Regions from separate parts of the Flavitalea antarctica genome, predicted to be linked through region 2. Evidence: riboswitches for the same ligand, from Rfam matches in the RefSeq annotation. Region 2 holds a riboswitch; the other holds the start of a gene.
The links. Region 2 has a riboswitch for cobalamin ahead of ACX0G7_RS09265 (ribonucleoside-diphosphate reductase small subunit). Riboswitches for the same ligand answer to the same signal wherever they lie in the genome.
Positions count from the first base shown of each region.

Region 1: it holds a riboswitch for cobalamin, as region 2 does, so the genes downstream of both, ACX0G7_RS00425 (TonB-dependent receptor plug domain-containing protein) here and ACX0G7_RS09265 (ribonucleoside-diphosphate reductase small subunit) in region 2, are expected to answer to the same signal.

Region 1 is NZ_JBTLQG010000001.1:123,573-131,034, reverse strand. It holds gene ACX0G7_RS00440 (nuclear transport factor 2 family protein) at 30-485, shown strand; gene ACX0G7_RS00435 (gliding motility protein GldB-related protein) at 517-1,509, shown strand; gene ACX0G7_RS00430 (YncE family protein) at 1,525-2,595, opposite strand; gene ACX0G7_RS00425 (TonB-dependent receptor plug domain-containing protein) at 2,602-4,575, opposite strand; cobalamin riboswitch at 4,690-4,881, opposite strand; gene ACX0G7_RS00420 (Gfo/Idh/MocA family protein) at 5,220-6,305, opposite strand; gene ACX0G7_RS00415 (response regulator) at 6,584-6,967, opposite strand; gene ACX0G7_RS00410 (sugar phosphate isomerase/epimerase family protein) at 7,063-7,462, opposite strand, start outside.
Region 2 is NZ_JBTLQG010000007.1:61,937-69,398, reverse strand. It holds gene ACX0G7_RS09270 (ribonucleoside-diphosphate reductase subunit alpha) at 51-2,432, opposite strand; gene ACX0G7_RS09265 (ribonucleoside-diphosphate reductase small subunit) at 2,497-3,465, opposite strand; cobalamin riboswitch at 3,588-3,788, opposite strand; gene ACX0G7_RS09260 (patatin-like phospholipase family protein) at 4,085-5,620, opposite strand; gene ACX0G7_RS09255 (alpha-L-fucosidase) at 5,734-7,137, shown strand; gene ACX0G7_RS09250 (hypothetical protein) at 7,239-7,462, opposite strand, start outside.

The sequences.
Region 1 (7,462 bases), on a different contig from region 2:
ATTACAGGAAATAAAACAAATATGTACTAATGAAGATATTGTTCATCTTTTCATTGCTGACCGGGTTCGTGGCAGACTCATTTTGCCAGAACCAAGGCAGCGCAGATTCGCTGAGTGCTCAACAGTCGGTAGTCCGATTATTTGATGGCATAGCAGAAATCGATTCAGCCAAGATCGTAGCCAATGTAACAAAAGATTTTCTTCTCCTGGAAGATGGCCTGGTTTGGAATATGGATTCACTGGTCAAGGCGATTAAACCCATGAAAAACCAGGATTTTAAAAGAACAAATGAATTCCGTTTTTTGAGCCAGCAACTGACCGGTGTCACAGGCTGGATTGCTTATTACAACACCGCACATGTTCAGTTCAACGGACAGAAAAGGGACATAAACTGGCTGGAAAGTGCAGTGGTGGTCAAAGAGAATGATACCTGGAAAGTGAAAATGCTACATTCAACGAGGCTGAGAAAACCTCCGGGGAAGTAGGTTCGTATCTTAATAGTAAATAAAAATCTGAATGCTCAAGACGATACATAAACCTGTTTTGATATTGGCTGTGGCCTTCGGACACGTATTGGCATTGTTACCGCATACAGGACGGGGTCAGCCTGCAAAAACAAACGTTGTATATACATCAGACATTGATAATTTCTGGAAAGCATACGATAGCGTTATTTCAACAGACGACCGCGGGAAGCAAATAAACTTCATGCAGACCTTATATATCGATGTTGGCACAGAAGGATTAAAAGCGTTTATCAATGCGAGGAATTATTCAGCGGAAAATTATATCAGGTTGATCAATGACTATCCTGCATTCTGGAAGAGCGTTCGGAAAAATACGCTTGCGATTAAGTCGCAGGTCGACCAGATTGAAAAAAGTGTCGACCGTTTCAGGTTATTATATCCATCGATCAGACCTGCAGGAATTTATTTTACTATCGGCGGGCTGAAATCAGGTGGTACAACAACAGATAATATGGTGCTGATCGGCGCAGAGATGGCTGCCGCAGACACCGGTACTGATGCTTCGGAGCTCAGTAACTGGCTCCGCTCAGTGTTCAGTAGCCAGATCAATGGGAATATTGTCGGGTTGAATATTCATGAGTATGTGCATACGCAACAAAAAAAGAAAGGATCCTCCCTGCTTGCCCAATGCCTCCAGGAAGGATCCGCTGACTTCATTGCCGAGTTGGTTACGCGTCAAAAGAACCTCAACGATTATATGATTTACGGCCAGAATAATGAAACAAGCCTGAAACTCCGTTTTCGAAATGAAATGTGGCGGAGATCGATTTCAAACTGGCTGTACAATGGCGAAAAATCAGACCACCCGGATTTAGGTTATTTTATGGGCTATACGATCTGCCGGGCATTTTACAACCGGGCTACAGATAAGAAACAGGCCATCAAGGATATCATTGAGCTAGATTTCAGCAGCAAGGATTCCGTGTCTGCCTTTCTTGATAAATCATATTATTACGAAAATCCTAACATCCGGACGCAGTGACACCATTGCAATTTCCTATTCTTTCCAGATACCTACGCTATTAGGATTTACACCGGGACTTACTGAAAAGGAATATTTTTTCTTACCGGTCTTATCAAAGCAAAACACTTCACCCGAGATGGTATAGTTTTTTGCGTCAGTCACGAACACTTCACCTGTGGCGTTGTCGATGGTGAGACCGTAAGGCGACACAATTGCAGTACCATCAGTTACAAAATTCGGAGAAGCCTGTTTGAAATCATTTGTATTCAACAGTCTTACTGTATTCACCCCAAGATACCCGCCGGTAACCAATAGCTGACCTTCATAGAAACGCATCTTTCCGACCGTTGTATCGGCTTTTTTAATGATCGATCCGGTGGCAGCATTAAATTTGACCAGGGAGGGCTTGATGCTTCCATAGTTGCCTGTACAGGCCACATAAACATTTCCAGCCTCATCTGCAGCAATTCCACCAGGATTTACACCTACTGTTATCTTCCTGATTTCCGTCATTGTTGTAAGATCAACCACTGAAACAGTTGAATCAGGAATTGGATTAAAACCGCCCGAATTAGACACAAATAATCTATCACCCGCAATGGCCATCATTTCCGGGTTCGCACCAACCGTTATGAATTTCTCAACCTGCAGTGAATTCGTATCTATCACCGCTACGGTACCGTCATAGGATGAAACAAGCACCTTGTTTTTATAAGGGAGTGCATACCGTGGCAATCTTGGGGCACCTGAAGTCGTCTTCAGTTCAATCTTCCGGAGGCTTTTTGCAGTTGCAGCCTCTGAAACCTGTACATAGCTTGAACCGTTCATTACTATATAGATCTTTGCCCCATAAATAATCAGGTCATTGCCGGTATCGCCGAGTCCACTTCCATTAGCAGTTGCAAATACGTCAGTGCTGGTCGTATTATTAGCTGCATTGTAAAAAGTAAGAGTGGTGTTGTTCTGACTGAATAATCCTTCGTTAAGTACATACAGGCCCTTTGTGATCTTTGGTTGCTCCTGTCCACCCACATCATCTTTACTACAGGAAGCAGCGAACATTGCAATCATACCAGCCATTAAAAAAACGCTTGACTTTTTCATCTTGAGTTATAAATTATTAAAAGTTAAAATTATTTTGTAAGACCTTCCCGGCATCGGGTAATAACTCACCACGTCATACCGTTCATTGTTGATATTATTTATTTCAGCTTTAGCTGTCAACAGCGATTTTGAAAGCCTGAATTGCCTTGCCACAAAAACATCACAGGTGATCCATCCATCCAATTTGTTGAAAGCATTATTTTCTCCCAGTGTAAACCGTTTGCCAGAAAACAACAGCCCGGGACCGGCGGTCCATTTACGGTAAGAAAATGAAACCAGGGCTGAACCTGAATGATTAGGAGTATATGGGATCCTGTTATTATAGGTGGTTGAGTTGGCATCGGTTTTGTCTGATGCGCGCTGCCAGGTATATGCTATTCTCGTGAACCAGTTTATCTCAGGGGAAAGCTTCCCATCAAGTTCCGTCGTCAGATCTACGCCGTTAATATCAACAATACCGAGGTTGAGCATTGTCCACACAAACAGGTTCCTGTTTGGCACGGCAACGATTTTATCTTTCACCTTCAGATGATAAGCATCAAGGCTTGCCCCCCATTTTTTTATAGCACGATCATAGGCTTTGGTAAAACTTATACCGATATTGTAATGATCTGCGAACTCGGGCTTCAGTGACCTGTTACCAATCAGGGTATAAAAGAGGTCATTAAAAGTGGGCATTCGAAATAATTTCTTATAAAATCCCCTGACAAGTAAAGGTCCATTGTTACCCGGCTTTACACTCAAAGCTATCGTTGGAGTAAACTCATTACGAAAGGAAGGAGCACCATTGTTTGTGTGATCAGCAACATAGTTGTGTAATACCGATGTCTTAAACTGCCACGCGCCGGTGTTATAATTTAAGGACAAATTGTTCCAGGTCGCTATTCTCTCCGGCGAACTGTAATTGGTAGTGTTGGCTTTTAGTGAAGTATATGCGAGATCTGATGATGCCGCAATAACCAGTTTGTTCCCGGCTTTATGACTGGCGGCCGCACTAAGATAGATCTCCTGTTGCCTGTAGTCCTGACTAAGTCCCCCCTGGTTGTTAGGAAAATCCGGATCGGTGTACCTGGTACGGTTGTATTGATATTTTGCTGAAATAACCAGGCTTGTGCGCGTCCGTATTTTTGTCCTGAATCTCGTCTGCGCATATAGGTCGCTGTTAGATAATTGCTGAACGGAGCGATCATTGAAGAAAACGATAGGGCCCGGCAATCCCCGTTCAGAAACATAGGATCCGATCTTTGTTTGCCAGTTTGCACTGTCGTTGAAAACATAGGTAAGATTCGCTTCGGATTGCACGGCACGCACGATCGAGTTGTTTCTTTCTGATTTGTATGACAGATTCCCGTTTTCAATCGTGACCGGGTAATTGCCGGTCGAATAAGTAGCCTCCACATTTCCGCTTAGGACAAGTTTGTCGTTCAAAGGAAGGTACAAACCGGCGAACGGCTGAAGGTGTTCAAATGAACCTGCTTTTATGCCTGTCTGCCAGCGAACAGTTCCAACACCTGCCAGGTCATATGTGTTGGATTCGATGGCAACGGTTGTTCCTGCCGCGGCCGCCCTTGCCGGAACCAAAGTTTCCTGTATTCCAGCCTGGTGCAGCTGTAAAGACTGAACAAAAGTTGTTGAGAAGCGACTGAGATCTATTTGTCCTGTCTGCAGGTCCGAAACAGGGATGCCATCATATAGGATACCTGTATGTGCGGCTCCAAGGCTTCTTACTGAAATTGTCTTGAGGCCACCGGTACCACCATAGTCCTTTATTAACACTCCGGAAAAATAGCGTGCCGCATCTCCTATTGAGTAAGCATTGATATTGTCAAGCTGCTTTCTATCAAAAGCCTGGACCGGGGTGATTGATTTGAATAACTGTGGCTTGCCTGCTGCGCTCACCGTGACGGTACGGAGAATTGCGGCTGAGTCTTTATCCTGCGCAATTCCTGAAACAGGTATATAGCATAATACTGAGTTCATCACAGCGACTAATGATACCCATGCATAGCGATATACAACAAAAAATCCTCTTTTACAAAAAATGAACATTATTAATAACTGCTTATCCTCACCGCCTTTTCCACGAAAGCATGTGACTGATGATAGTTATGGCAGGTCTTCTGGCTTGAAGCGCGATCTGGCGGCCTTCCCGTTTCCTGATGAGACAACAGTGGCAGTAGATGAGATCGCTATTTGGCTTCTTACAGCTGCGGGAACAGCTCCGGTTTTGAACCGGATTCCCTTTTAATTCCGCGAAACACGGAAACCAATAACTGGCGGCAAATATATATTTTTAGATTGAACAGCTGCGAACTTTTTCGCGATCACCCAATTCGATGCCGGGATGTCAGAGCACCGGCTTTTTAACCTGGGTGCTAATAATACAGAAGTGTGAACAAAAACTGTGTGAGCAAACACTGTGCAACAAGGAATGGTTAACAGATACTGGTTAACAAAGATTACTTTACTAAAACGGGATTAACACAGGCTGATGAACCATCCTGTGTTACGACGAGTGGTTAACAAAGACAAAAGCTAACTCCGACGGTGTAAACAAAGACAATGTCACTAACTACTCAGCAAGCTGATAATAATGCTGGAGCGGTTTTATAACAGTTGCGTGGCTATTTCAGCGTAACTATCTCCCCTGTTCTTACAGATTCGTCACAGGCAACAGCAATACGCAGGCTGTTGATCCCGTCTTCGATTGAGTCCGTAAGATCCAGATCCTCCCGGATAGCTTTCAAAAAGAAAGCCTGCTCCCGGTTACAGAGTTCCTGGTGGTCCGGTTCGTCAAGAAGATTTATCCACTCATCTTTTTTGGTAAACTCCTGGCTACCGTCTATATCAGCATGATGAACACGGATGGATTCTGTTTTTGTATGTGATTCGACATTATCAGACTTACCTGTGCCACCAGCGTTTTGAGCAACGATAGAAACGGAACCTTTTGGCCCGAAAACATCTTTCACAAAAAAAGCCGTCTCACTAACCATTGGTCCCCATCCCGCTTCATACCAGCCAACAGATCCATCTTCAAACTTTAATTGAAGTTGTCCATAATTGTAATTGCTTTCAGGGATCTCGTTGGACAACCTGGCACCGATTGCATGAACTTTTACAGGTTTAGACCTTGTCATCTGGCACATAACATCTATATAATGCACGCCGCAGTCGACAATCGGGCTGAGACTATTCATCAGGTTCTTGTGAACGGTCCACATGTTACCATGAGATTGCTGGTTAAGATTCATTCGCATTACCAGTGGCTTACCCATTTGTTGTGTAAGTTCTATGAACCGCATCCATGAGGGATGATAACGGAGAATATACCCGATCACCAGTTTCTTACCAGCGTCCGCTGCAGCTTTTGCCACCCGCTCTGCTCCTTCAATAGTATCTGCCAATGGTTTTTCAATAAATACATGACAGCCGTTTTTAAAGGCCGTGATAGCGAATGACTCATGCGTATCTGGATACGTTGAAATACAAACTGCATCAGGTTTGGTAGATGACAAAGCCTCTTCATAATCACTAAAGAGCGCGTATCCACCTCCAAGTTTATCATTTAACACTTGTTTGCTTTTCCCGGTAGAAACGAGTCCGCAAATTTCAAAACCTTCGATGTTTGCATATGCGGTCGCGTGTGAAGCGCCCATGTTACCACATCCTACTACGAGTATTCTAACCGGCTTGTTATTATTTGTCATGAAGTTTATACTGTTTGTCTGTTGGATTAATTTATATTGATCGTTATCCTGTCTTATTAAATGACAAAATAATATGGGACGCAAATATACATCCTAAAACAGTAGTATCCATCCTTCAGAGCGGGTAGTGTCCATCAATCAGAGCTAAGTATGATCCGGACTATTAACGATGTAATAATAATTGGAGAAAAAATCTGTCTGCTGGCTGGGAAGCAGGTAAAGCGTAAAACAACACGTCCCGGATCAGGCCGGGACATGTTGTTTGCTCTATTTGTGTTTTACTGCAATTGACTTTTTACGGATTCATACAAATGAACGCGGGTGAAGGGTTTGACCAGGAAGGCGTCGGCCCCGTTTTCAATCGCCAGGTCTTTAGCGGCACCATCCGTGCCTGATATCATGATGACTCTTGTTTCGGGATGGGTTTTCTTAATTGTACTAATGAAGTCGATTCCCAGTCCATCAGGCAAGCGGTTGTCTAACAGGACCACGGCCGGCTTTTCCACATCAAGATATTCCCGGGCAGCAGTAATGGACTTTACATGGTCCACTTCCATTTCGTCACCGGTAAGCATGATATTCAGAAGCAAACACATGTCCGCTTCATCTTCTACTAGCAATACTTTCTTGGGCTTTGTTTTCTGGAGTTTAGTCGCGGGCATACAATGAAAAGATTATGGGTGATTTTGGATGTTCCACACATAATAAAAAACTGTGCCAACACGGATCATCATTTTGGATTCTACAATTACAGGGTTTACACTAATGCTTTCCGGGCGAATTCCACACATTTGGCAGTCTCCCTGACCGCATCCGAACCTTCCGGAATCGGGTATTCCAGCTCGATGGTTGCGGGAAAACGATATTTGTTTTTTCGCATCAGCTGAAGCGCCTGGACTATCGGGGTGTCTCCTTCACCCCATGAAACATTCGCTCCGCCATTCTCTTTTGATTTACGATCCTTTACGTGCATGCTCACTATGTTCCGGTGTTTTTTTGTGATCAGGTCAATCGGATCAAATCCGGCAGCAACATAATGACCCATGTCGAAATTCAGGGCATTGTAAGCTGACTGGCCCAACGCTTCGTCCCAGGCCGTAATGGTCTGTTGCAAGTGACCGTGATAACCCACATAAATTTTGTGTCTCGTGGCCATG
Region 2 (7,462 bases):
GGCTTCCGTAAGGAAGACCTGGTGGTATTACAATGAACAAGTAAGCGTGTTTAAGCACTGCAGGTTACACAGCCTTCTTCCATGGTACACACAGCACCCGCAGGCATTTCGGCGTCCACAGGCTGACCCAGGGACTGCTGGTTGATCATGGGTTCAACCATTTTTCCACCCTGTTTCTCAACAGTAAACTGGACTGCCTGGCTTGCGGCTTTGGATCTTAAGTAGTACATACCTGTTTTCAACCCACTCTTCCATGCGTAGAAATGCATTGAGGTAAGTTTGCTGCTGGATGGTGAATCGACGAACAGGTTCAACGATTGGGACTGGCAGATGAACGCTCCCCGGTCAGCAGCCATATCGATGATGTTACGTTGCTTGATTTCCCAAACGGTTTTATAGATGTTTTTAATGTTCTCAGGAATTCCATCAATTCCCTGGACGGATCCATTGTTGGTCAATATGCGGTTCTTCATGTCGTCGTTCCACATGTTCAGCTCTACCAGGTCTTTCAAAAGATGTTTATTTACCACCACAAATTCACCGCTCAGAACACGACGGACATAGATATTTGAGGTATAGGGTTCAAAACATTCGTTGTTGCCGAGTATCTGCGAGGTAGAAGCGGTAGGCATAGGTGCAATGAGTAAAGAATTTCTTACGCCATGTTTGATGACTTCAGCCTTCAGCGTGTACCAATCCCAGCGCAGGGTGGGTTCAACGTTCCACATATCAAACTGGAATATACCCTTTGACACTGGTGAACCGGGGAACGATTCATAATAACCTTCCAGTTTAGCAAGGTCCTTGGAAGCGGTCATTGCGGCAAAATAGATGGTTTCAAAAATTTCCTTGTTGAGCGCTTTTGCCTTGTCGCTTTCGAATGGAAGCCGAAGCAGGATGAACACGTCAGCCAATCCCTGAACCCCCAGCCCAATCGGGCGATGGCGCACATTAGAGTTCCTTGCTTCTTCAACCGGGTAATAATTATTATCGATGATCTTGTTCAGGTTTTTGGTCACCTGGTAGGTCACTTCATAAAGTTTGTCATGGTCGAAACTGCCATCAATAACAAAACGTGGCAGGGCGAGGGATGCGAGGTTACAAACGGCAACCTCGTCGGGAGAGGTGTACTCCATGATCTCTGTACAGAGATTCGAACTTTTTATGGTGCCAAGATTCTGCTGATTGCTTTTCCTGTTTGCAGCATCTTTATATAGCATATAAGGAGTGCCTGTCTCGATCTGTGCATCAAGTATGGCGAACCAGAGATCCTGGGCCTTTATTGTTTTTCTTGCACGGCCTTCCTTTTCATAACGTTCATACAGTTCTTCAAATTCTTCACCCCAGCAATCCTGCAATCCCGGTGCTTCATGCGGGCAGAACAGGCTCCACTGGCCATCTGCTTCAACACGTTTCATAAACAGGTCGCAGATCCAGAGTGCATAGAACAGGTCGCGGGCACGCATCTCCTCTTTACCATGGTTTTTCCTGAGATCAAGGAAAGCAAATACGTCTGCATGCCATGGTTCAAGATAAACTGCGAACGCGCCTTTACGTTTGCCGCCGCCCTGGTCAACATAACGTGCAGTATCGTTAAATACACGCAACATAGGAATGATACCATTGCTTGTACCGTTAGTGCCACCAATATAACTTCCGGTTGCACGGATGCCGTGGATAGCAAGACCAATACCACCGGCGCTTTGTGAGATTTTTGCAGTTTGTTTCAGTGTATCATAAATACCATCGATGCTGTCTTCCTTCATAGTCAGCAGGAAACAACTGCTCATCTGTGGTTTTGGAGTGCCGGCATTAAACAGGGTGGGGGTGGCATGTGTGAACCAGCGCTCACTCATCATATGATAAGTGCTGATCACAGATTCAATATCATTTTTATGAATGCCGATTGCAACACGCATGTACATATGTTGCGGGCGTTCTACCACCTTGCCATCAACTTTTAACAGGTAGGATTTTTCGAGCGTTTTGAAACCGAAGTAATCGAAGCCATAGTCGCGGTCATATATGATTGTGCTGTCAAGCAGTTCTGCATTTTCCTGGATGATGTCCCAGACATCATCAGATAACAGCGGTGCTTTTTTGTTTGCTTTTTTATCAACGCATTCGTATAATAAATGCATTGTTTTTGAGAAACTTTTGATGGTGTTTTTGTGCAGGTTGCTAACTGCTATCCTGCTGGCCAGCTGTGCGAAGTCAGGATGTTTGACGGTTAACGAAGCCGCAGTTTCCGCTGCCAGGTTATCCAGTTCAGTAGTTGTAACCCCATCAAATAATCCTTCAATCACTTTTTTTGCTACGTCTATCGAATTGACAAATCTCCTGTCTAATCCGTAGCAAAGTTTTTCAATGCGGGCTGTAATCTTATCAAATTTTACAGACTCCTTTTTTCCGTTTCTTTTTATTACCTGCATATCGTTAACATTTAATGGGTATTGTATATAGTATCCGTGGTTAGTATTCCTGCGCTCAGTTCAATTAAAAATCATCTTCAAGGCTGAAGGTCTGGGAGTCTTTATTTCCTGCCATGACACCTGCTTTCTGGTAATCTCCTACACGTTTCTCGAAGAAATTAGTTTTACCCTCAAGTGAGATCATTTCCATGAAATCAAAAGGATTGGTTGCATTAAACATCCTGTCATAACCAAGTTCACTAAGCCAGCGGTCAGCAACGAATTCGATGTATTGCTGCATCAGCTTTGCATTCATGCCTATCAGTGCAGCAGGTAATGCCTCGGTGATAAATTCTTTTTCGATCACCACCGCATCTGAGATAATCTTATGAACCTGTTCCTGGGAAAGCTTGTTACTCAGCATGCTGTACAACTGGCATGCAAATTCACAATGAAGTCCCTCATCACGGCTTATGAGTTCATTACTGAATGTGAGGCCCGGCATAAGCCCTCTTTTTTTCATCCAGAATATGGAACAAAAACTTCCGCTGAAGAAGATTCCTTCAACAGCCGCGAAAGCCACCAGGCGTTCTGCGAAATTTCCCTGGTCTATCCAGCGAAGTGCCCATTCAGCCTTCTTCTTTACCGCAGGAACGGTATCAATGGCATGGAACAAACGTGTTTTTTCTTTGGGATCTTTAATATAGGTATCAATCAATAAGGCATAAGTTTCGGAATGGATATTTTCCATCATGATCTGGAAGCCATAAAAACAACGTGCTTCCGGAAGCTGAACCTCGCTCATGAAGTTTACGGCCAGGTTCTCATTTACGATTCCATCGCTGGCAGCAAAAAAAGCGAGGACATGTGAAATAAAATGTCTTTCTCCATCGTTTAAAGACGACCAGTCTTTCATATCGCCACTGAGGTCAATCTCCTCAGCAGTCCAGAAGCTGGCTTCGTGCTTTTTATACATTTCCCAGATCTTGGGATAATTAATCGGAAGGATAACAAAACGATCCTTATTCTCTCTTAACAACAATTCAGTTTCCATCGCAAGTGTATTTAGTAGATGACAATTTTATTTGCCTGTCGGCAGACACAATAAGGAGGCATCAATAAAGCATAACCGGTTGAAATAAAAATCCAGTCACTTTGGCCTTTCCTCCGAAAGCGGACAGTGTTTGTCACCTGGCAGGTCTTCTGGCTTACTCCGCCGTTCATTACCTTCCCATCATAATATTGATAGTGGTGTGTAGTTTGAACGGCCCGGAACTCATGGCACCAAGGAGTTTACAGCTACGGGGATAGCACCGGATTCGCACCGGTTTCCCTTTTAGTCCCGCCCATGCGGGAACCAAATGACAGGTTCAAAAATAGGAAACGCGGCTATCCCCGGGGGATTTGAATATCCCCACCGTGTTGATAACTGTTCCACGTCCCCAATGGCTGGCTGGACTTGTAAATTCCCATGAAACCCCCGTCAGAACTGACTTTCGTTCATCGGCACTTGACGAATTTGGTGCAAGGTTTGCCAGTGCAAACACTTACTCAAAAAAGTGTTAATCATCTGAATCTAAAAGCTCCGGGTGTTCGTATTCTTATTACCTGCCCTGGCTTCTGATAAAGGTGGTCCGGATCTCTTCATGAACTCCGGCCACCTGCGGGCAGGATCACAGGCGCTGTCGTTCAAGCTTAAACGCTTCCCAGTCAAAACCGGGAACTTCTTTTTCTTTGCCATCAACCCAAACCTTACCACCGAGAAAAAAAGTTTTTGCCGCTTGTACTCCTCTTAAAAACAACTCTTTTTTTGCTTTTTCATCCATTCCAAAATTCAGCCAGTTGTATTCAGCAGCATCCACATAGCCGATGCACTTTTCATACATGGCGTTTCGCTTCAGAAAATCGCGGTCATAATAAAATCTTACCGTACTGAAAACGGTCATCAAATACTGAAATAAGCTTTTTGATTCAGGCTCTTCTTTTCCGGGACTGATATGTTTATCATCTTCCAGCTTTACCCCAAACGTTGGCAATCTTGAACTCACTACCGTCGAGTTGTGAAATACGTTAATCGGGAAATTTGACAATATTCCGCCATCCACAAACAATGAAATCTTCGGTGCACTTGTTTTCTTATCCCTTAGTGTAGCAGTCATCTTTTGTAGCCGGCTGGTATTCTGGACGTGTTGCGGTACGGCTACACGGAACGGTTCAAAAAAGATCGGTATCGACATTGAGGCCCTCACGAAATCCGCAGGGTTGATGGAAGGAGGATCCGCCCAATAGTCGGCCGCCATTAGTGGAAATTCCACTTTTGTCTGCGCGGTGATGTCACTCGCAACGAGGGTGAGATAAGGGTAAGGAACCGAAACATCATCCCCTGGAATATTTTGTGCGATGCGTTCCGGGCGCATTTCAATGTTCCCATATCGCTCTGTAATCTTCGTTTCCAGCTGTTCAAGCGTGCTTATGTTATTTCTTTGTAAGATCTCTGTGATCCACTGATGAAAATTTTTGCCTGTATTGATACCAAAACCGGCACGCGCGAACCGGAGCCTGAAATAAAAGAAAATAGATAATTGTATCACCAGGGCAATCACTGAAAGCAGGGCCAATGCGCTGAATATTTTGTGTATAACGGTAAACAGTGGCGAAAAAACCAAATGGTTATCAACCTGCTGAACAATGATTATATAAAACGCATAAAGGATCGGTATAACCACAGAGCAGCCAACAAGGAACTTCAACAAACGGGTGCCGAAGCGGTAGTTAATAAAAATCCGGATCAACCTTTTCGCCAGCCAGTGCCCGTCTACCAGGTGCCACAAATCATAACTCATCAACTCATGTAGCATGATCTCGGACTGCAGCCTGAAGTCATGGCCAGGATAATTTTTTCTGTCAACTGCCGCCAGCATCATAGTGGTAATCGCACCAGCACTCGTACCGGCCAGCCTGAGGAAACGAAAACCCAGTTTTTCTAATGCATAAGTGTAACCTATCAATGCGATACCTAGAACACCCCCGCCTTCCTGCACATAATTGACATATTCATATTCGTTACCATCCTCCCTTAATACAAGGTCAGAATAGACCGGTTTCTTTCCGTTGTTTCTTTGCCTCAGCGTCTCATCTATTTCCCTGATCAGTTCATCTGCGCCTGATTCGTCAATAAACTGCCTGACCGACTTATTGGTTACCGACATTGAATTTTTTTAAAGACTTAAAATACGACTTTCTGAATTATTCATTAGTTTCAACGGGCCATTTGTAAATTAAGGTTGCTCTGTGCATCATCATAAACATTCAAACCAGCCAGATGAATAACAAACTGCGGATCAGACTGATTGCTTTTTTTACAACAATAACGCTGTTGTATAACGTTGATGGATACTCGCAAAAATATGAACCCAACTGGGCGTCTATTGACAGCCGCCCCATACCTTCATGGTTCGAGGACAGCAAATTCGGCATTTTTATACATTGGGGATTATACTCAGTACCAGCCTGGGCACCGACCGGTCCCGAAATCCCAACCTATTCAAAATATGCGGAATGGTACGGTAAACGAATGACGGATAATAATGCTGTTGGAAAGATGTTTCTTGCCCACCATGAAAAAACCTATGGCAAAGATTTTAAATACAATGATTTTGTCAGTGGCTTTAAAGCGGAGATGTTCAATCCTGATGAATGGGCAAAGTTGTTTGAGCAATCCGGTGCTAAGTATGTAGTGTTGACCTCCAAACATCATGAGGGTTTCCCACTCTGGCCCAGTGTACATTCCTGGAACTGGAATGCAATGGATGTGGGACCACATCGCGACCTGGCAGGCGATCTGTCGAAAGCGGTAAAAAAGACAGGCTTGAAAATGGGTTTCTATTATTCACTCTACGAATGGTATAATCCCTTGTATAAGGAAGATGTTAACCGATATGTTGATGAACATATGATCCCACAGATGAAGGACCTGGTGAACAGGTATAATCCTGATCTTGTATGGACAGATGGTGAGTGGGATCATCCCAGCGAGGTCTGGAAAAGCACCCAGTTCCTGAGCTGGTTATTTAATGAAAGTCCGGTGAAGAAAGACGTTGTTGTTAATGACCGGTGGGGTAAGGAAACCCGTTCTAAACACGGTTCCTTTTACACAACAGAATATGACCTTGTTCACGATGATAATGCCTCAGGAAAAATGATAGCTCATCCCTGGGAAGAATGTCGCGGAATTGGCGGTTCCTTTGGATATAACCGTAACGAAAAACTGGAAGATTATTCAAGCAGCCGGGAGGTGATAAAGATCCTGATCGACAAGGTTGCACGTGGTGGTAATCTGCTACTTAACATCGGCCCAACTGCAGATGGCCGGATACCGGTTATTATGCAGCAAAGACTTATTGATATCGGGAATTGGCTGAAGACAAACGGAGAGGCTATCTATGGAAGTCGTGCCTGGTCTGCAGCACCTGCTATCAAAAAAGATACAAAAGTTTTTTACTCAACAAAGGGGAAAGACCTGTTTGCTATGGTTACTGTTGCTGACAACAAACCGCTGGTGATCAATGGTGTTAAAAAGCCGGCTGCAGTAAAGTTATTGGGTTACAACGGTGCAGTCAGATTCACGCACTCCGGTAACAAATTAACCATTACGATGCCCGCCGTTGATCCGTCACAAAATCTGTCAAACGATGCCTGGGTATTTAAGCTAAGCGGAACGCTGTAAACTTGTTTTTAAGAAAAGGTTAAGGACCATTGCTGTTAACAGGGCATAAAAAAAGCCCTGTTAACAGAGCTTTGCGAATTTTTTTGGTATCCAGAGACCATTTAGTTGTAACTACGGGTCATGACGTATGCGTATGGATCCAATGAATAGTAAGCATCCAGATCACGCGGAATGTCACTGATCTCAACCTCCAGGAAGGCATTGCCTTCGCGGATTTTCCAGATAAAGACCGGCTTATCTGTAACTGCGCAAATTTCCGGTAACATTGCCGGTAACAGGCCGTTCCAACATGCCTCTTCCAATTCAGTTGTTTCGTCCACGTTAC